One region of the Thioalkalivibrio sp. AKL6 genome, then DNA from elsewhere that is predicted to be linked to it. Evidence: predicted binding sites of a transcription regulator. Region 1 holds the regulator's gene; each other region holds the start of a gene.
The links. The regulator FliA, encoded in region 1, starts transcription of late flagellar genes. The targets are predictions, from matches to a motif close to GCTAAAGTTNNNNNNNNNNCNGCCGATA.
Positions count from the first base shown of each region.

Region 2: D575_RS0104765 (methyl-accepting chemotaxis protein) is a predicted target of FliA. The motif match lies at 3,712-3,739, and genes of this name have one in related genera.
Region 3: D575_RS0112070 (methyl-accepting chemotaxis protein) is a predicted target of FliA. The motif match lies at 1,846-1,873, and genes of this name have one in related genera.

Region 1 covers NZ_AQXS01000010.1:380,821-387,773, reverse strand. The annotation lists gene flhA (flagellar biosynthesis protein FlhA) at 1-367, shown strand, start outside; gene flhF (flagellar biosynthesis protein FlhF) at 441-1,685, shown strand; gene D575_RS0109805 (MinD/ParA family protein) at 1,672-2,496, shown strand; gene D575_RS0109800 (RNA polymerase sigma factor FliA) at 2,493-3,260, shown strand; gene cheY (chemotaxis response regulator CheY) at 3,302-3,682, shown strand; gene D575_RS0109790 (protein phosphatase CheZ) at 3,778-4,554, shown strand; gene D575_RS0109785 (chemotaxis protein CheA) at 4,599-6,662, shown strand; gene D575_RS0109780 (chemotaxis response regulator protein-glutamate methylesterase) at 6,665-6,953, shown strand, end outside.
Region 2 covers NZ_AQXS01000008.1:342,905-349,857, reverse strand. The annotation lists gene D575_RS0104770 (GNAT family N-acetyltransferase) at 1-1,591, shown strand, start outside; gene D575_RS0104765 (methyl-accepting chemotaxis protein) at 1,601-3,616, opposite strand; gene D575_RS0104760 (ATP-binding cassette domain-containing protein) at 3,781-5,679, opposite strand; partial or broken gene D575_RS14525 (hypothetical protein) at 5,982-6,264, shown strand; gene D575_RS0104755 (MFS transporter) at 6,551-6,953, opposite strand, start outside.
Region 3 covers NZ_AQXS01000011.1:279,148-286,100, reverse strand. The annotation lists gene D575_RS0112070 (methyl-accepting chemotaxis protein) at 151-1,785, opposite strand; gene D575_RS0112065 (hypothetical protein) at 2,050-2,682, opposite strand; gene D575_RS0112060 (alternative oxidase) at 2,752-3,381, opposite strand; gene D575_RS0112055 (rhodanese-like domain-containing protein) at 3,618-4,037, shown strand; gene D575_RS0112050 (hypothetical protein) at 4,203-5,132, shown strand; gene pyk (pyruvate kinase) at 5,220-6,683, opposite strand.

The sequences.
Region 1 (6,953 bases):
GTCGCGCTCCATCGTCCAGGACCTTGTGGGACCGGAGGATGAGCTGCCACTGATTGCCCTGGACCCATCGCTGGAACAGCTCTTGCATAAGTCCCTGCAGGGCAGCTCGGGTGGCACGGTTGGACTGGAGCCCGGGCTGGCGGAACGGTTGCAGCGTTCGGTTGCGGACGCGGCGCGCCGCCAGGAGACAGCCGGTCAAGCGGCGATCCTGGTGGTGGCACCGGAGATCCGTTCCTGGATTGCCGGCTGGTTGCGCGGCGCGGTTCGCAGCCTGACCGTCCTGGCGTTTACCGAGATCCCCGACAACCGGCGGATTCGGGTAGTGGCCACGGTCGGTCAGGAAGAAACAGCGAAGCAGTCCGCATGAGACATAGGGGTTCCGCCGCGCGAGCGGCGCAGGAGATCAAAGCATGAATGTCAGACGATATCGGGCCCGGGACATGCGCGACGCCATGCGTCAGGTGCGCGAACAACAGGGAGAGGATGCCGTGATCCTCTCCAGTCGCCGGGTGGATGGTTGGTTGGAGGTGGTCGCCGCCCTGGAGGATGGCGAGTCCTCGGAGCCGGTGCGCGAGCCGGAGGCTGCAAAACCGGCCCGCGAGGCGCGTACCGCCGACCGCGCCCCGAATTCGGCGGCGCCTTCCTGGCCGGCCGATCCCGAGCTCACCGCGATGCGCCAGGAGTTGCGTGACCTGCGCAGCCTGATGACGCGTCAGTATGCGGAGAGTGACGAGGCTCGCTGGGCGGCCCGTCATCCGCTGGCGGCAGAATGCAAGGTCCGCCTGATCGACCGCGGCTTTAGTGAATCGCTGGCGCGCAGCCTGGCGGGCAGCATCCTCGATGACAGCTCCCCCGAGCAGGCTTGGGAGCGTCTCCGCGCGCGGCTTTCGGGCGCGATTGCCACGCATCGCCCGGCGATCCTGGACGAAGGTGGGCTGCTGGCGATGGTGGGTCCGACCGGTGTCGGCAAGACCACCACGCTGGCACGGATCGCGTTGCGCCAGATCCGTCGGATGGGACCGGATTCGGTTACGCTGGTGACCCTCGATAGCCAGCGCATCGGTGCAACACGGCAGTTGCAAGCCTTCGCCCAGATGGCGGGGATCTCGGTGCGCGTGCTGCAGAATGCGCGCGAACTGCGCGATCTGGCGCGGCGCGTGGACGATGGCCACCTGATCCTGGTGGATACCGCTGGGCAGGCGCCGCGCGCGGTGGAGGAGGAGTCGCTGTTCGCGCATCTGCCGCCGGATATCCGCGCCGAGAGCTGGTTGGTCGTGTCGGCCACGACCCAGGGCAGTACGTTGCGGCGGGTGCTGGAGGCGTTTCGCAAGGCGGATCCCTCGGCGCTGGTGCTGACCAAGCTGGACGAGGCAGAACAGCTGGGCGAGGTCCTGTCGGTCCTGCTGGATCAGCACCTGGGACTTGGGTTCGTGAGCGATGGCCAGCGCATTGCCGAGGATTTTCACCGGGTTGATACGGGGTATCTGACCCGTCTGGCGCTGGACGACGACGCGGAGGGCGCGCGGGCGGGTGGCAATGCCCGTGAGACCTGGGCTGCCGAACGGCTTGCCGAAATGGAACCGCCGGGGCGCTCGCGCTCGCCTCTGCGCCCGGCGCAGGGGGCCGAGCCGGCAACACTGGAACTGATTCAGCCGGTTGGAAAGGGGCGTTATGCCACGCACTAACAAGCCGTTGAAGGTCATTGCGGTCGCCTCGGGTAAGGGCGGGGTCGGGAAGACCAACGTGTCGGTCAATCTGGCGGTCGGCCTGGCCCGGTTGGGCCGCGAGGTGATGCTGTTCGATGCGGATCTGGGTCTGGCCAACGTGGACCTGTTGCTCGGGATGCGCCCGGAGCGCAGCCTGCATGATCTGGTGACCGGCGCGGTGGACAGCCTGGACGATGTCCTGGTCCAGGGGCCGGACGGGGTGAAGGTGGTCCCGTCGGCCTCCGGTATCGCGGCGATGGCGAACCTCACGCCGGCCGAGCACGCAGGGCTGATCCATGCCTTCAGCGCCTACCGCAGGCCGCTGGATGTCCTGATCGTGGACACCGCCGCAGGCCTGCAGGAGTCGGTGACTTCGTTCTGCCGGGCGGTACAGGAGACCCTGGTGGTGGTCTGCGACGAGCCGGCTTCGATTACCGATGCCTATGCCTTGATCAAGGTGCTGCACCGTGACCACGGCCTGCGGCGTTTCCGCATGGTCACGAACATGGTCAGCGGGCGCGAGGGGGCGGAGCGGCTGATGCAGAAACTCAATACCGTCTGCGGCAAGTACCTGCCGGAGGTGGTCCTGGACTTGGCCGGCTATATCCCCATGGACGAACATCTGCGCAAGGCCGTGCAGAAAAGGGCGCCGGTGGTTCAGCAGTATCCCGGCAGTCCGGCCGGCAAGGCGTTTGCCGACCTGGCACACACGGTGGATCGCTGGCCAGTCGGTGGGGGTGACCACGGGGGCGTCGGGTTCTTCGTGGAACGAATGCTGCAGAGCGCATGATGACGACGCGTAATCGCCTTTCCGGCTACCAGGCGACGTCCACCGCGACCGGTGGACACGAGAAGTTGATTGCCGATCACGTTGAACTGGTGCATCGCATCGCGCACCACCTGATGGCCCGTCTGCCGGCGTCGGTCCAGGTCGATGATCTGATCCAGGCCGGCATGATCGGTCTGCTGGAGGCGGCGCGGCAGTTCGAGGGCGGGCAGGGGGCGACCTTTGCCACCTACGCCGGGATCCGCATCCGCGGTGCGATGATCGACGAGTTGCGTCGCAGTGACTGGACGCCACGTTCGGTGCATCGCAACAGCCGGCGTATGGCCGCCGCGATCCAGAGTGTCGAGGCCCGCGAGGGGCGTGCGGCGCGTGGGAGCGAGGTGGCGGCCGAGCTGGACGTGCCTATCGATGACTATTACGACATGCTCAAGGACCACGCCGGGGCCCATCTGTTTGCACTGGACGATCTCGGCGGCGGGGATGACGGGGCCGATCGTGTGATCGAGGGGCAGGAAGTCTCGCCGTCGCGTAGCCTTGAGGCTGGCGAGTTTCGCGAGGAGTTGGCCGAGGCCCTTGGGGATCTGCCTGAACGCGAACGCCTGGTGCTTTCGCTGTATTACACCGAAGAACTGAATCTGCGCGAGATCGGGGCTGTTCTGGGCGTGACCGAGTCGCGCGTGAGCCAGATTCGCAGCCAGGCGGTCATTCGGCTGCGCGCGCGCATGGGGTCGTGGCTCGAAGACGGCGCGGCTTTGCAGTTATTCTAAAACTCACCTTACGAATCCCGGAGTGACGTGTGGACAAGGGAATGAAAATTCTCATCGTGGACGATTTTTCCACGATGCGGCGCATTATCAAGAACCTCTTGCGAGATCTTGGCTTCAATAATACGCAGGAAGCCGACGACGGCAGCACCGCGCTGCCGATGCTGCAAAATGGTGACTTCGACTTCCTGATTACCGACTGGAACATGCCCAACATGCCGGGCATCGACCTGCTGAAGGCCGTCCGCGCGGATGCCAACCTGAAGTCGATGCCGGTGCTGATGGTGACGGCCGAGGCCAAGCGCGACCAGATCGTGGAGGCCGCGGAGGCGGGTGTGAACGGTTATGTGGTCAAGCCGTTTACCGCTGAAACGCTGAAGGAAAAGATCGACAAGATCTTCGAACGTATTGAAGCACAGGGCTAAGGATCGCCCGGTGGTGAATACGGACGACGTCCGTCTCGCTTGCGCGGGTGGGCGTGACCCGGCTCCTTCGGCGCCGTACCAGCAAGAGGCTCCTCATGACTGAACAGGAACACCCCCCACGCGACGGTCAGCTCGAGCTGGCCCGACAACTGGTGCAGACGCTCGAGGCGGGCGACGACGCGGCGGCGCGCGCACTGGTGCAGGATCTTGCGCGTCCTTACGACCGCGAGCTCTTCGACGAACTGGGCAAGCTGACGCGCGACCTTCACGAGGCCTTGCAAAGCTTCCGTGGGGACTCGCGTCTGGTAGAGCTGACCCAGGCGGAGATCCCGGATGCGAAGGAACGCCTGAACTACGTGGTCACCATGACCGAGCAGGCCGCGCACGCCACGATGGGCGCCATCGAGTCGAGCCTGCCGATCGCCGAGTCGTTCAGCCAGCAGGCGGCCGACTTGACCGCCAAATGGACGCGGTTTCGCAACCGGCAGCTCTCGGTGGACGAGTTCCGCGATTTCGCGCGTGAGCTGGACAGCTTCTTCGGGCAGGCGGGCGAGGACGCCGAGGAGTTGCGGCGGCTGCTCTCCGAGGTGCTGATGGCACAAAGTTATCAGGACATTACCGGCCAGGTGATTCGCCGGGTGATCCAGTTGGTGACTGACCTCGAAGAGAACCTCGTTACCCTGATTCGGCTCTCCAGCGGGCGCATGGAGCAGGTCGAAGCGGCCGAAGCGTCGCTGGAACGTGGCGAAGAAGACCGCGAGGCGGACCGCAAGGGCCACGGCCCCAGTGTGCCCAAGACTCAAGATTCCAGCGCAGATGTCGTTCAAGGACAGGACGAGGTGGACGATCTGCTATCAAGCCTGGGCTTCTAGCAGTGCCCCCCATACGACTGGCGCCACGGGACCGGAGAGACTGAATGGCCATCGACCCCAATGACGAAATCCTTCAGGACTTCCTGATCGAGGCCGGGGAACTGCTGGAGGGGCTCAACGAGCAACTCATCGACCTGGAACAGAATCCGGACGATCGGGATCTGTTGAATGCGGTCTTTCGAAGCTTCCACACCATCAAGGGGGGCGCCGGGTTCTTGAGCCTGGATCCGCTGGTGACGGTGTGTCATCACGCCGAGGACGTCTTCAATCTGCTGCGCAACGGCGAGCGTCGGGCCGATAGCCATCTGATGGACACCATGCTCCGCGTGCTGGACTCCCTGAACGTCATGTTCGGGGATCTGCGCTCCGGAGTGGACCCGACCCCCGCCGATGCCGCGGTGGTCGAGGACCTGCGGCGCATGGCAAAAAACGAAGACGTCGCCGGAGATACCGCCGCGGCGCCGCCCGCGCCTGAACCGGAGCCCTTCCCCGAGCCACAGGCCTCGGCCCCCGGCGACGCCATGGTGGGCGGCGGGGAGGAGATCACGGACGACGAGTTCGAGGCCCTGCTGGATACGTTGCATGGTGACGGTGCCCCGGCACCCGTGGACGCGGCCGTGTCGGGCGGCGCCGGGGCCAGCGAAGACTCGGGCGGCGATCTGATCAGCGACGACGAGTTCGAGAATCTGTTGGACGAGTTGCAGGCCAAGGGCGGAGGTCCGGCATCGCCCGAACCGGCTGCGGACGCCCCTGCGGATCCACTGCCGACCGAGCCTGCGGCAGCGGCGCCCGAGCCGGAAAAAGCGGTAACGCCGGAGCCGGCGGCCGCCGGTGGGCAGGGCGGTGGTGGTGCCCGCGCCGGCGGGGCCGAGGCTGGGGGGCGCCCGGCTCCACAGGGCGAGACCTCCGTGCGCGTGGATACCGAGCGGCTGGACGAGATCATGAACCTGGTGGGCGAGCTGGTTCTGGTGCGAAACCGCTTGAGCATGCTGCGTTCGCAGCATGTTGACGACGAACTGGGCAAGGCGATCAGTTCGCTGGCACTGGTGACCTCCGACCTGCAGACCTCGGTGATGAAGACCCGCATGCAGCCGGTGAAGAAGGTCTTCAATCGCTTCCCTCGAGTGATCCGCGATCTGTCGCGGAATCTGGGCAAGGAGATCGAACTGGAGATCTTCGGCGAGGAAACCGACCTCGACAAGAATCTGGTCGAGGCCCTGTCCGATCCGCTGGTGCATCTGGTGCGGAATGCTGTGGACCATGGCATCGAGACGCCCGATGTGCGCGAAGCGGCGGGCAAGCCGCGCAAGGGTACGGTCGTGCTCGGCGCGGCCCAGGAGGGTGATCACATCGCACTGCTGATCAAGGACGACGGCGGTGGCATGGACCCGCAGGCCCTGCGGCGCAAGGTGGTGGAGAAGGGGCTGATGGAGCCCGCGATGGCCGAACGCATGACCGATCGCGAGGCCTTCAACGTGATCTTCATGGCCGGATTCTCCACCAAGACCGAGATCTCGGACGTCTCCGGCCGCGGGGTTGGCATGGACGTGGTCAAGACCAAGATCTCGCAGCTCAACGGCACCATCGAGATCGATTCCGAGATCGGCGTAGGGACCACGCTGCGGGTGAAGCTGCCCCTGACCCTGGCGATCCTGCCCGCGCTGATGGTGATTCTGGACGGCCGGCGTTTTGCGATCCCGCTGGCCTCGGTCTCCGAGATCCTGGATCTGGATTTGACCAAGACGAATTACGTGGATGATCAGGAAGTCATCATGGTGCGCAAGCACGCCCTGCCAGTCCATTACCTCAAGCGCTGGCTGAAGCCTGGGCACGAGCCTGAGGCGCGCAAGGATGCCCACGTGGTGGTGGTCCATACGGCCGACCGCAAGGTAGGACTGGTGGTGGATGATCTCGTGGGGCAGGAAGAGGTGGTCATCAAGCCGCTCGGCCAGAATCTGCAAGGCGTGAAGGGCCTGGCGGGAGCGACGATCACCGGGGATGGGGGCATCGCCCTGATCCTCGACGTCTCCGACCTGGTGACCATTCTGATGCGGCAACTGCAAATGTCCGGTCGACCGCGCCGCGCGTCGCGCTCGAGCGAGGGCTGAGGATGCCGATCAGGGTTCTGGTAGTTGACGACTCGGGGTTCTTTCGTCGGCGTATCGCCGAGATCCTGGATTCCGATTCCGGCATTGAGGTCGTAGGTTCGGCCGAGAATGGCGAGCAGGCGATCGCCAAGGTCCGGGACCTCGATCCCGATGTCGTGACCATGGATATCGAGATGCCGGTGATGGACGGCATCACCGCGGTGCGCAAGATCATGGCCGAGCGCCCGCTTCCGATCCTGATGTTCTCCAGTCTCACGACCGAGGGAGCCCAGGCGACCCTGGATGCGCTGG
Region 2 (6,953 bases), on a different contig from region 1:
TGCCGCGCTGCCGGCGATCCCAGCAAGTCCGGCACTCCCCTTTGCCTGGACGCCGGATCAGGTGGCCGTCCTCGAGCGTCTGGATCGTCTGGCCCCGGGAAATTGCCTGGTGCTGATTGCGCCGCGCGGGCGGGGCAAATCAACCGTGCTGGGCGAGTACCTGGGCGCCGCGCTGCAGCGGGGCGCTGCGGGAATTACATTGACCGCCCCGGGGCGGGGGGCGGTGGATGCCCTGCTGCAGCGTGCCCGGCAATGGACGCGTGCGCCGGACCCGGGGGAGGTGTTCATGGCGCCGGATGTCCTGCGGCAGGCGCCGGAATCGCCGGATACCCTGATGATCGACGAGGCGGCGAACCTGCCCGTGGATCGACTGTTGCGGCTGGCTCGACGCGCACGGCGCCTGGTGCTGGCGACCACGACCGGCGGCTTCGAGGGGAGCGGGCAGGGCTTTCGGCTGCGTGCGCTGCCGGCCTTGGAGGGGGCGGGCTTTTGCGTACGGCTACAGACCCTGGATACACCGGTCCGCTGGGCCCCGGGCGATCCGCTCGAGGACTGGCTGAATCGGCTGTTCCTGCTGGAGGCGGTGAGTCGCCCCCCGGTCTCCCAGGCTGTACGGCTGCGCTGGAGCACGGGCACGGCGCTCGCGGACACGCCGCAAACCCTGGAGGCGGTAATGGGCCTGCTGGCAGATGCCCATTACCGCACACGGCCCTCCGATCTGGCGCGCTGGCTGGATGATGCGGGTGTTCACCTGTTGCTGCTGGAAGGGGCGGCGGATGGCGCCCTGTTCGGGGTGGTTTTGATCCAGGAAGAGGGCGGACTGGAGCGCGCGCTAGCCGAAGCGGTTTGGTCGGGCGAACGGCGCCCGCAGGGGCATTTCCTGCCGTGCACCGTTGCGGCCCGGGGTGACTTCGACCTGGCGGGGGAGGGCGCGTGGCGCATTCAGCGCATTGCGGTGCATCCGCACTGGCAGGGGCAGGGCCTGGGGAGTCGTCTGTTGCGTGCGGTCGAGGACCGGGCTGGTGCCAAGGGGGTGGCGCTGATTGGCGCGAGTTTCGGGCTGCAACCTGTGTTGCTGCACCTTTGGCAGCGCGCCGGTTATGGCCTGGTGCGAGTCGGCATCCAGCCGGATGCGGCCAGTGGCCAGGTGAGCGGCGTGGTCCTGCGTGCGACCGCGCCCCGATTGCAGCCCCGGCTGCAACAAGCATTGGCGGCCTTTCGGCGCGACTGGCCGGCCTGGCATCCACGGTTCCTGCTGGACACGACCGCAGCCATGGTGAGCGAAGTCCTTGGGGATCAGGATGCGAAGGGAGATTGTCGCTTGTCGCCGGTTGACCCGGTGGCGGATCTGAAGGAGGTCCGAGCCTTTTCCCAGCGGGCGCGGCCCCTGGAGTGGGCGCTTCCCGCGTTGCTGCGGCAGTTGGCGGTGGCGCCGCCGGACGAGCCGGAAGGTCAGCTGCTCGAGGCGAGCCTGGCGCAGCCCATCGACTGGGACCGACTGGCACGCGAGCTGGACGTTTCCGGGCGGCGCGGCGTGACCCGAAGGTTGCGTCGCGCCGCCCGGAACTGGCTGGAGGCCCGGAGTCTGTAACCCGCCCGGTCAGAGCCGGAACTGGGCCAGTGCCTGCTGGATCTCCTTCTCTACCTGCTTGAGCTCGTCGGAGGCGGCGCTGACGCGGTCGGCGGTATTGGCCGACTGATCCGCCTCGTCGGAGATCTGCACGATGTTGCGGTTGATGTCCTCGACTACCGTGCTCTGTTCGCGCGAGGCGACCGCGATCTGCTCGGTCATCTCCACGATCGTGGTCACCGACTGGCGGATCTGTTGCAGGGCACCGTTCACCTCGGAGGTGTGCTCCATGGTGGCCTCGGCCTCTTCCTGGCCGTGCTGCATGGCCTTCACCGCGCTGGTGGTGGCGGACTGCAGGCGCGCGATCATGGTCTCGATCTCGTCGGTGGATTCCTGCGTACGGGTCGCCAGCTTGCGTACCTCGTCGGCCACCACCGCGAAGCCGCGGCCGTGTTCACCGGCGCGGGCGGCCTCGATGGCCGCGTTCAGGGCCAGCAGGTTGGTCTGTTCGGCCACGCCGCGGATCACCTCGAGGATGGTCCCGATCTGCTTCGAGTCCTCGCCCAGCTTGGCCACGGTGTCGGCCGCCTGTTCGACCGTCCCGAGCAGCGAGGCCATGGACTCGATGTTCTTGCTCATCACCTCGGAGCCGTTGTTCACTGCATTCCCGGCCTCCTGGCCCGCCTGGGAGGTCGCATCGGTGTTGCGGGCGATCTCCTCGGCGCTGCTTTGCAGTTCGTTGATCGCGGTGGCGACGCGGTCGGTCTCGTCGCGCTGGCGCGAGACGGCCTCGCGGGCCTGGTAGGCCTCCTGGTTCAGGTTCTCGGTGGCGCGATTCAGCGTCTCGGTACCGCCGCGGGCATTGCCGATGGCCTGGGCGATCTTGTCGGTGAAGCGGTTGAAGGCCCGGCCCAGCTGTGCGGTTTCGATCAGGCCGTTCTCGTCCAGGCGACGGCTCAGGTCGCCATCGCCGTCCGCGATCTCCTCGAGTGCCGCGGTCGAGTGGGCCAGGGCGCGCCGGACCACCAGGATGATGAACACCGCGCCGGCCAAGCCCAGGATCACGCCAATCAGGGCCAGCACGCCCTGGGTGGTCTGGGTCGCGCGCATGTCGGCGGTCAGGGCGGCGGCGCTGCGCTCGGCGCGATTGGTAATCCGCTCGCTGAGCCCCTGCAGGTGGTCACGCGCCTCGATCAGACCGGGCCCGATCTCGGTACGGATCAGGTAGGCGTCTTGCAGCGCCTGTTCGCTGCCGTGGATCTCAATCAGGTCATCCAGCGCCGTGTTCTGGGTGTCCAGCGCCCCCTGAAAGTCCTCCAGCGCGATCTGCTGTTCGAAGTCCAGATCGTCGAACTGGTCCATCAGCTGTGCAGTGATGTCGTTGGTGCGAGTCGCGAACAGTCGGACATTCTCGCGGAAGGCATCGTCACGGAAGGCGATAAAGCCGCGCAGGTTCGAGGTGACCTGCACCACCGACATGCGCAGGTCATGCAGGGTGTCGAGACGATCCCAGGACCGCTGGAAGCGCGGGAGGCCCATCTCGGCGCTGATCATCATGTTGGTCTGCTGGGTCATCTCGCGGCTGGCAGGGTTGGCCCGGGCATTGGCGATTCCCAGCGCCGGCATGTTTTCGGCGGCGTTTTCGGCAACCTCGATCAGTCGGTCCTCGAAGCTGGCGAACTGGTTGACCAGCCGGCGGACCTCGGTTGCGCTGGCGGACAGCTCCTCGTCGGCGGCGATCACCGGGTTCTCGTTCAGGGCCCGGGTTGCGCCATCGAGGTCACGCATCGCGTTTTGCCACGCGTCGCGGTGGGACTGCTCCTCGCTCATCAGGTAGAACCCGAGAAACGCAGCGCTCTCCTGCAGCAATTGCTCGACGTCATTGACCCGGGCTACCGCCGGGTAGTCGGCCTGGGTGAGCTGCTCAACCCCTTGGCTGCCCGTACTCATCGCGCGCAGGGCCAGCAGGGAGTTGATGATCAAAATGGCAACCACCAGGCCAAAGCCGGCGATCAGCAGCCCCCGAATGGAGAGTTTGTCCAGCATGCGATGACTCCTTCTGGGCGCCTTGTGTCCGGCGCTTCACGAACCGGCCGCGGCCATTACGACCGCGGACTCGAAAGGTGGTTATTCAACCCCTGTTACGGCCGGCCGCGCTCAGAGTTGAGCCGGTTATTCAGGGCGTCGCCGCAGGGTAGACGTGCCGGGGCTCAGTCGGATTCCAGCTGTTCCCAGCGCTCGTAGCAGTGGGCCAGTTCTAACTCGACGGCTTCCAGCCGCGCCTGCAGTTCGCGCATGCGGTCACCGTCGCGCAGGGCATCCGGTTCGGTCATGGCCGTGGTCAGGCTTTGCTGTTCCTGTTCCAGGGCCTCGATCCGTGCCGGCAGGGCCTCCAGTTCGCGCGCGGTCTTGTAGGACCGTTTGCGTGGGGCCGCCGGTGCCGGCTCGGGTGCGGGCGCCGCGGGTTTGGCCGCGGGCTCGGCCTTCGCGGTCGCTCCGGACTCGCCCTCCAGCAGGCGCCGGGTGACCCGTTCGGGCAGGTCGGACCAGCCGCCGACGAACTCCTCGACCGCGCCATCGCCCGGCAGGACCAGGGTCGAGGTCGCGACGTTGTCGAGGAAAGAGCGGTCGTGACTGACCACGATAACGGTGCCGGTGTACTCGATCAGCAGCTGCTCCAGCAGCTCCAGCGTCTCCACGTCCAGGTCGTTGGTGGGTTCATCCAGCACCAGCAGATTGGCCGGGCGGAGGAACAGTTTGGCCAGCAGCAGGCGGTTGCGCTCGCCCCCCGACAGCGCCGATACCGGCTGGCGGGCACGCGCGGGCGGGAACAGGAAGTCTTCCAGATAGGACAGGATGTGGCGGCTCTCGCCGTTGACCATGACCCGGTCGCGGCCCTCGCCGACCGCATCCTGAACTGTGGTCGCCTCGTCCAGGCGGGCACGGGCCTGGTCGAAGTAGGCGATCTCCAGCTGGGTGCCCAGCTTGACGCTGCCTGCGAGCGGCTCCATCTGGCCCAGGAGCCCGCGCAGCAGGGTGGTCTTGCCGGCCCCGTTGGGTCCGACGATGCCCAGGGCATCCCCCCGCTGCAGCAGCAGGTTCACGTCGCGCACGATGGGGGTGTCGTAACCGAAATCGGCGTGTTCCGCCTCGATCACCAGGCGTCCGGAGCGTTGCTCCGGACTCAGCTTCATCTTCACCTGGCCGCCGCGTTCACGGCGTTCGGCACGCTTGCGACGCAATGCCTGAAGTGCCCGCACGCGGCCTTCGTTGCGGGTGCGTCGCGCCTTGATGCCCTGGCGCACCCAGACCTCCTCCTGGGCCAGCTTGCGGTCGAACTCCGCGCGCTGGGTGGCCTCCGTTTCCAGCCTTTCGGCCTGGCGCTCGCGGAAGGCCTCGATGGATGGTGGGTGCTCGTACAGATGCCCGCGGTCCAGCTCGAGGATGCGCGTGGCCACGCTCTCCATGAACTGGCGATCATGGCTGATGAACACCACGGTCAGTCCGCTTTCGATCAGGAACTGTTCCAGCCAGCGGATCGCGGCCACGTCCAGGTGGTTGGTGGGTTCGTCGAGCAGCAGCAATTGCGGGCGTTGCACCAGCTCGCGCGCCAGCCACACCCGTCGCTTCAGCCCGCCCGACAGCGCGGCGAACTGCGCCTCGGGATCCAGGCTCAGGTGCGAAATCGTGGTCTCCACCCGGTTCTGCAGACTCCAGCCGTCGATGGCGTCGAGTTTCGATTGCACTGGACCCATCTTGTCCAGGGCGTCCATGTCACCCGATGCCGCGGCCTGGCTCAGGTGGTGGAAACGTTCCAGCAACCGGCCGGCCTCGCCGAGGCCCTCGGCGACCACGTCAAAGACCGTGCCTTCGATCCCGGGCGGTAGTTCCTGGGTCAGGTAGGCGGTGGTCAGGCCATCCTGGCGGGTCAGTTCGCCGGAATCGGCCTGGGCCTCGCCGGTGATGACCTTGAGCAGGGTGGACTTGCCCTCGCCGTTGCGCCCGGCGATCGCGACGCGTTCGCCGGGCTCCAGGCTCATGTTGACGCCATCAAGCAGGGAGGCCATGCCGTAGGCCAGGTGGATGTTGCGCAGGGTGAGCAGTGCCATTCGAATTCCGGTCGCGAGCAAGTGTTGTTGCGGGCGCCAAGACTATCACCTTGGCGTGCCGTAGCGCGCACCGTGACGCCTTACAGGCTCGCCATCCCGGAGCAGGAATCGCATTCGTTCTGCCGCCTCCCGGGAGAGGCTGGCCCTGGTTCGTCGTCGGTGTTTACGGTGGCTTCGTCCGGCCGCCTGCGGCTCCGCTCAGACATCCAGCGCCTTGAATCCCGCGAAAAGCCTCTCCACTCGGCGCGACGACAACGGGGGGAAGGTCCAAACAACGGCCGTCCCGGCGATGTTGCTCATGGATGGAGGCTGGGTCTTCCGGCATCTTTGGCACGCTCGGCCTGCGGCCATGGCGTGCCGCGCCCGCGAAGCGGGCGCCGGGGGGCGTAGGATGTGATGAGCGCAGCGAATCGCATCACGGGTCCGCACGGCGCGGGGACCGGTGCGTTGCGCTGCGCTCAACCGCACCCTACGGGACAGGGGCTGGCTGCTGGTGTCCGGATACCGTCTGTCTTGACCTTCTCCTCCCGTATGGAGCCCCTCGCGGAGGGCGTGATGGGCTGGGAGAAGGCGCTGGATGTCTGAGCGAAGCGCAGCGTAGCGAGTTCAGCGCCGCCGGCCCAGCGCGTCCGGAGCGAGGTTCCCGGGCGAAATCCGGGTGCCCTTCTTTGGGTACTTTCTTGGGCAAGCAAGAAAGTACCTCGCGGTGCGCTCGCGAGAGAGCGCGTGGCAGGCGGCCGGACGAAGGCACCGTAAACACCGGAGGACGAACCCGGACCAGCCACAACAGGGCAGGCGGCTGGGCGAAGGCATGTAAGCACCGACGACGAGCCGTGGCCAGCCGGCGGAGTCGGCGGGGACGAGGCGGGCGTCAGGCTTCGCCCATGAGCCAGGCGCTCACGGCGCCGGCCAGGCTCATCAGCGCGAGCACGAAGATGGCGACTTCGGTGCCGGCCAGCTGGGCCAGCAGCCCGAACAGGCCGCCGATCAGTAGCAGGCCGCCGATGACGGTGTTGCTGACGGCGGTGAACGCGGCGCGCGTTTCCTGGGTTGCCATGTCGACCAGGTACGTCTTGCGGCCCAGACGCACGCCGGCATGGCTGACCCCGAGCAGGAAGAACAGGGTCGCATAGACCCAGCCGCCGGGGACCAGCGCATGGTCGGTGCCGACGGGCGCGAGCCAGACGCTCAGGGCGACCGCGATGCCGAGGCCGGCTGCAAGGAGTCCCGAGAGGATCAGGACCCAGCGGGCGGAGCGGTCGGACAGCCGGCCC
Region 3 (6,953 bases), on a different contig from region 1:
GACCACACGGAAGCACGCACGTGTGTGTTCGAGCCCATCCTGCCCGCAAGCGCTTGCGGTCGCCACCCCGCAGCCATTGTGCCGCCCGAATCGGCGTCGGCCGCGTGAAACCCGCCGGGTCCGGCGCTGCCGCAGCCCCGTGCATCAAGGTCACGCGATGCGGTAGGCGGAGGCCAGGTCGCGTACGCGCGAGGCGATGTCCGCGACCTCCTGGCTGGCGGTCGCCGTCTGGCGGGCCCCGTTGGCGGTATCGCCGGTGATGTCATTGATGGCGTAGATATTCCGGTTGATCTCTTCGGCCACCGCGTTCTGTTCTTCCGCCGCGCTGGCGATCTGTGTGGTCATGTCGCTGATTCGGCCGACCGCTTGGACGATGGATTCCAGCGCTTGCCCGGCGCGTTCGGCGTCGTTGCTGGTGGCTTCGGCCATTTCGCGGCCGCGGCCCATCGCGGTGACGGCGTTGCGGGTGCCCGCCTGCAGCGACTCGATCATCGCCTGGATATCCGCCGTGGAGTCCTGCGTGCGCGAGGCGAGGGTACGCACCTCGTCGGCGACCACGGCGAAGCCGCGTCCCTGTTCGCCGGCGCGGGCGGCCTCGATGGCCGCATTCAGGGCCAGGAGGTTGGTCTGCTCGGCAATGCCGCGAATGACGTCGAGCACCGAGCCAATCTGCTGCCCCTTCTCGTCCAGGTTGCGCACGGATTCCTCGATGGTCGCGACTTCGCCCGATAGGCGTCCGATGTCGCTGACCACCGTGCGCACCACTTCGCCACCCGCGCGGGATTCCTGATCGGCTTCCTGGCTGGAGGACGCGGCATCGGAGGCATTGCGCGCGACCTCCTGCACCGTCGCGGCCATCTCGTTCATCGCCGTCGAAACCTGTTCGGTCTGCGAGCGCTGCTGGTCGATGTTCCCGTTGGTCTGGGTACTGACGGCGGACAGCTGTTCCGCGGCAGAGGCCATCTGGTCCGTCAGCGTGCGCAACTCGCGGATCGAGTCCTGGAATTGGTCGAGCATGCTGTTCAGGGCGCCTGCAGTGGCGCCGATCTCGTCGTCGGAGCGAACGTCGACCCGGCGCGAGAGGTCATGGTGCTCGGCGATCTCCGTGAGTGTCTCGCGCATCCGCGAGATCGGGAGTGCCACCGAGCGATATGTCCACACCCCGGTGACCACGACGATGATCAAGACCACCAGCATCAGCGCGCCGCTGCGCACCAGAACCTGGGTGTAGAACGCCGATACCCGCTCGGCCTCGGTCCCGGCAACATCGATCTGCAGGTCGACCAGCTGGGTGATCTGGTCGCTGATCGGATCGATGGTGTCGTACAGGGGACCGTTGAAGGCGTCGAGCTCGCCCTGGACATCGCCGGACATCCCGCCAAGAGCCCCCTCCAGACGGTCCAGGTGGGCGTTGGCTGCGCGGAACAACCCGCGGGCACCATCGGCCAGTTCCTGCTCACGGGGCGTCAGGGTCGTGGCCAGGTAGGCGTCCCAGATCTCGGCGATCTCCTCTCGTGCCTCACGGACGTCGGCGAGTGCCTCTTCCGCCGTCATCCGTCCGGCGTCCGCCTTGTTGACCGCGTCGATGACCAGCACCGCATAGTTGTCGGCGATGGTCTTCAGCTGCTGCAGGGGCACGACGCGGTCGTGATAGATGTTTTGCACGCCCTTTTCGATGTTGGCTGTGCCGCGGGCGGCCAAGGCCGCCAACAGCAGGAGCGCGGCCACGGGTACCACGATGGTGATGACCAGCTTGGATCGAACGGAGAGCGAGCGGAAATTCATGGGCGGTCCTTGTGTGGCCAGTATTGGGAGCAGCCCGCAACCTCGGGCCATGACCACAGTAAACGGCCTGGCCGGCCAAACCTTGAGGTGGATCACCCGTTGCGACGTCCGCTAGAGTCCGCCGCCAGCCGGTTCGAACGGGTGTCGGGCCTGCGCGGTTGGCGGCGTATTTGTTAGGGGTTCCGCGGGGTTTGCTGCGGGGCCGACTGACGAAGCAAGAGGCAAGGTTTGAACCCAAAGGTCGCGAAGGTCTCGCGTTCTACTTCATCTCGCGGACGGTCCGGACGACAGGGTCTCGCGGATGCGCCGCACGTCGCGCACATACTCCAGCATGGCTGTCATGGCATCGGCGAACAGGTAGGCGCCGAACAGGACCATCCCGCCCGCAAACAACCCGGCGAGGGGCCACAGGATCGCCGTCAGGATGGCCAGTCCCCAGCTCGCCGGTTCCACCAGCTCGGCTTCAAGGCCGAACGCGGCCACCGCAACGCCCGCAAAGGGCTCGACCGCCGTCAGGGAGATGACCGACAATGCCAGTGCGAGCAGCACGAAGGCAATCGCCAGCAGTTCGCCGACCAGCCGTGTGCAGACGACAACGCAGGTGATGGCGGGATAGTCCCGCGTCGCCAGCGCGCCCAGTGCGCGGGCCCTTCGCCACAGGAGAACGACCCAGGCCAGCACCGCAACGGCAAAGAGGGCCTGCAGCAACACCAGGGATGCGACCGGCCAGGGCACCTGCGGCGTTTCCTGTGCCAGTGTCCAGAGCGTCACCGATGTCAGTAGCCCGCCCAGGCCCGTCAGGACCGCCATACCGCGCAGCCCCCATCCCGCCAGCCGCTGCAGGGGGAGTGCACCCTCGGTCCCGCCGGTTGTCTCGTCGTTCACGGCCGTCTCCATGTCGTTCGCATACGGCCACACGATAGTGCCCGAAAACCGGCCCCGTCAGGTCGCGGGAGAGCGCCCGGGTCAGTCTTTCTTGCCGAGCAGGTCGGCGAAGCCGTGGTTAACGTCCCGGTGGCCTGCCTCGTCGGCGCGTACCGCGCGGATCACGTCGGACAGGCGGGCATCTTCCGCAAGGTTCCAGTACTGGATCGCGCGTTCCGGCGCGGCGACGTTATCGAGCCCGCCGGACTCCACTTCCTCCAGGTACTCGGTATAGCTGACGACCGCTTCCTCTTCGAAGTAGCCTACGATCCGGTGCGCCGTACGCGACGAGATGATGTAGATCATAAAGAACAACGTGTAGAAGAAGCCCTGCGCCAGGATGATCAGGAAGCGCTCCAGCCAGTTGGGCGAGGTGATCTCGATGAAGGTGAGCAGGTGCATGCGCTCGTTCTCGGCCTCGTCCATCAGCGTGCGGATCCAGCCGTGGTCATCCTCCATGCGCCGCAGCGAGCGCAGGTGCTGCAGCGTGGCGCCCACCATGCCGGGGACGCCCGCAACCGTCTCCAGGACCACGGCGCGGTGTCCGTAGCGCCGGGCAAAGAAGGTGTCGGCGAAGAATCGCATCAGCGAGGTAAAGCCCCGCGCGACGCGGTCGGAGAAATCCCGGGGTTCGTGATGGCGGCTCAGGTCGATGTCGTGGTCGTTCGGCATGCTGCCCCTAACGCTGATCAGTGCGCCGTTTCAGGCGGCAGGTATCCATGGAGCATAGAACCCGCCGTCTGAAATGTCGTGGGGCCGCTTCACAGAGCGTGAAACCCCATGCATGACAGAAGCCCGGACCGGGTTTCTGATGTCCAATGTCGAGGTTGTGGATGCAGCGGTGCAATCGGGGGAACCGGGAGCCGAGAAGGCGGCCTCAGAGAGAGGCGAACATCAAAGGAGAGCGCATGGCGAACGAAACGAGCAAGCCGCAGCTGGAGATCAGCGTGAACGCGGCGCGCGAACTGGTCGATATCGGCCTGGCCGTGTTGCTGGATATCCGTCAGCCCTTCGAACTGGAGCTGGAAGGCGCGGTAGAAGGTGCTGTCCCTGTGCCCCTGTTCCGCCTGAAGCAGCTGCTGGGTCGCGAGCTGTCCGAGGAGGAACAGGAACTGCTGGATGCGGACGAGCCGGACGAGCGGGATTTCCAGCACTTCATCTCCCTGATCAACCGCCACCACGTCACCCAGGACCAGATCCTGCTGTGCCTGTGCAACAGCGGCCGCCGCAGCCTGCGTGCCGCAGAGCTCCTGCGGGACCTCGGGTATGCACGCTGCCTTTCCGTCCGGGAAGGTTTCCGCGGCTGGACCAGCAAGGGAGACACATGATCCATGGGCATGTTCGCCCGTGCTGATCGCGGATATGGGCTATCTAAGGAGGTGAGTGGGGGCGATTTCGCCTCAATGGTCACTGTTTCGGGCCCTGACCCGGGGCCGACCCCGTCATGACCGTCAATGGGCGCCGGCCGGGTGATTCTACGGAGGGGCGCTGCCATGCTTCGACTGCCGGCCGTTCCGTTTGCCCACCAATCCTGGTGCTGCCGACTGCGCATCGTCGCGCTTGTCGGGTTGGCTCTGCTTGTCGGAAGCCCTCTAGTGGCGCATGCGGATGGCGCCGAAGACTGGCTGGCCGCCATTGCCGAATCACCGCTGGGCGAGCCGATTGCCGTTACCTCCACTGTGCAGGGCGGCGTCGTCGAGGGGGCGGTGCACGCCCGGCTGCCGTATTCGTTTGCGCTGGTGGCCAGTGAGCTGGAAGCGCTTTCGGCGTGGTGCGAAATCACCGTCCTGCACATCAACATCAAGAGCTGCGTCTACCGCGAGGGGGCGGACGCCTTGCTGCACCTGTACGTGGGCCGTGCGCGTTACGAGCAGGCAGAGTATGCAGAGCGTGTGGAGCTCGTCAGGCGGTCGGCCCAGATGGGTGAGGACTGGCTGCTGATCGAGCTGGAGGGCGATCGTGGGCCGTACGGAACCCGGGATTACTCCATCGTCGTCCACGTCGTGCCGCACGACACGGGGACCCTCGTCAACCTCGAGTATTCGTTGCGCTTCGGGGTGATTGCCCGGCTGGCCGCGCTCGTCTACCTCGCCACCGGGGGACGCGAGCGGGTGGGTTTCACCGTGGTCGGTTACGAAAACGGCGAGCCACAATACATCGGCGGCCTGGAAGGCATGATCGAGCGCACCGTCATGCGCTTCTATCTTGCACTGCAGGCCTGGCTCGACGTCCGCGACCGGCCGGCTCAGGAGCTCCTTCTGGCCCGCCTGGAACGCTGGTTCGACCTGACCGACGAATACCCGCGCCAGCTACGCGAGCTGGACCGCGAGACCTACCTCGAACAGAAGCAACGCGAGTACGCGAACCAGCAGAAGCTGCAGGATGCCCCACCGCCCCGCCGGCGCATCCTGCCCCTGGACTGACGGGCTATCCGAATCTCCCTGTCCTTGCAGCTCGGACAGGAGGCGGGTGTCGTGTTCTTCCGTCTTCGGCCGCAGGGGGGGTGTGGGTCAGGGGTGCTCCGGTGCGTCGGCGTATTGCTGGCGGGGGCGGTTGAGTTCGAGCAGTTCCAGGCGGTGGTTGCCGGTCGGATGGGGCCCCGAGGGGCCCTGGACGAGGAGGGCGAGGCCGTCGTCGATGCCGTGCTCGGTGAGCCACTGGCGCGCGAAGTCGTTCCAGTCGGCGCGGTCCTCGGCGACATCCACGGGGTGGACACCGTAGGAAAACTGCAGGCCCTGGGCGGTGGCCGGGTTCGGGGTGAAGGCGGCGATCCAGCAGGGCAGGCGCAGGCGGGCGATGCGCCGGGCGGTGGCCCCACTGGCCGTAGGCGCCAGCGTGACCCGTGGCAGGCGCCGCTGCGCGGTGTGCAGTACGCTGCGCGCGATCAGGTCGACGGCTCGGTCAAGACCTGCCTCGTCCGGGTCGTCGGGGCCGTCGGCGCTGATGCCGCCGTCGCGTTCCGGTTCGATGGAGCGGGCGATGGCCGCCAGCATCGCCACGGCCTCCACCGGGTACAGCCCCATCGCCGACTCGGCGGAAAGCATCACGCAGTCGGTACCGCCGAGGATGGCGTTGGCGACGTCGGTGGCCTCGGCGCGGGTAGGGCGGCGCGAGGCGACCATGGACTCCAGCATCTGGGTGGCGGTGATCACCGGGCGGTTGTGCCGGTTGGCGCGGCGGGTGATGCGCCGCTGGGCGAGGGCGATGCGCGCGATCGGGATCTCCACTCCGAGATCTCCGCGCGCCACCATGATGCCGTCGGCGGCCTCGAGGATGCCGTCGAGCTGCTCCAGCGCGGCAGCGCGCTCGATCTTGGCGATGATGAAGGGGGCGTAGTCCAGTGCTTCTGCCGCCTTGCGCACCGCAAGGATGTCGTCGCCGTCGATCACGAAGCTTTGGCTGACCGCATCCACGCCGTGTTTCGCCGCAAACCGCAGCCATTGGTGGTCGTCCGTGGTGAAGGCGCGGATGCCGAGATCGATGCCCGGCAGATTCAGGCCCTTGCGTGAGCGCAGTTCGCCGCCGGTATGCACGCGGCAGATCACTTCGCTGCGCTCGACCGTCACCACCTCCAGCTCGATGAAGCCATCGTTCAGAAACAGGGCATCGCCCGGCTGCACCGCCTCCGGCAGGCCCGCGAACGAGACGCTGACCCGCGAGGCATCGCCAATACAGGCCTCGGTAGTCAGGGTGATGGTCTGGTCGGTGTGCAGTTCGATCGGCTCTTCCGCCAGTTCGCCGATACGCATCTTCGGACCGGGAAGGTCACCGAGGATGGCGACGCGGGTGTCGGTCGCGCGCGCGGCGTCGCGGATGCGGCCGATCAGCTCGGCATGGTAGGCGGCATCGCCGTGCGAGAAGTTCAGCCGAGCTACATCGAGCCCGGCCAGCATCATGCGCCGCAGCGTCTCTGGTGAATCGGACGCGGGCCCAATGGTGGCAACGATCTTCGTCTTCTGCGCGGGAAACGGCATGGGCGGGTTATTCATCCGGGCGGTGTCTTAGGAGGGTAGACCGTCCGCGGGTACCTGTCGCCGTGCCCGTGGCGTGTCCATGTGCGGCCGCTGGAATCGGTATACGACCTTCGTAGACGACCCTCAGTGCGATGCGTCCGCTTTAATCGTGGCGTAACCCTGCCGGAGCAGTGATAGCGGCCCGTTGGGTCGAACGTTCGGACCATCGGAACAACATGGGTGTCCTCTTCTTCCTGGTCCTGGAGCAAGAAGGATGAGCGAGATAACAGC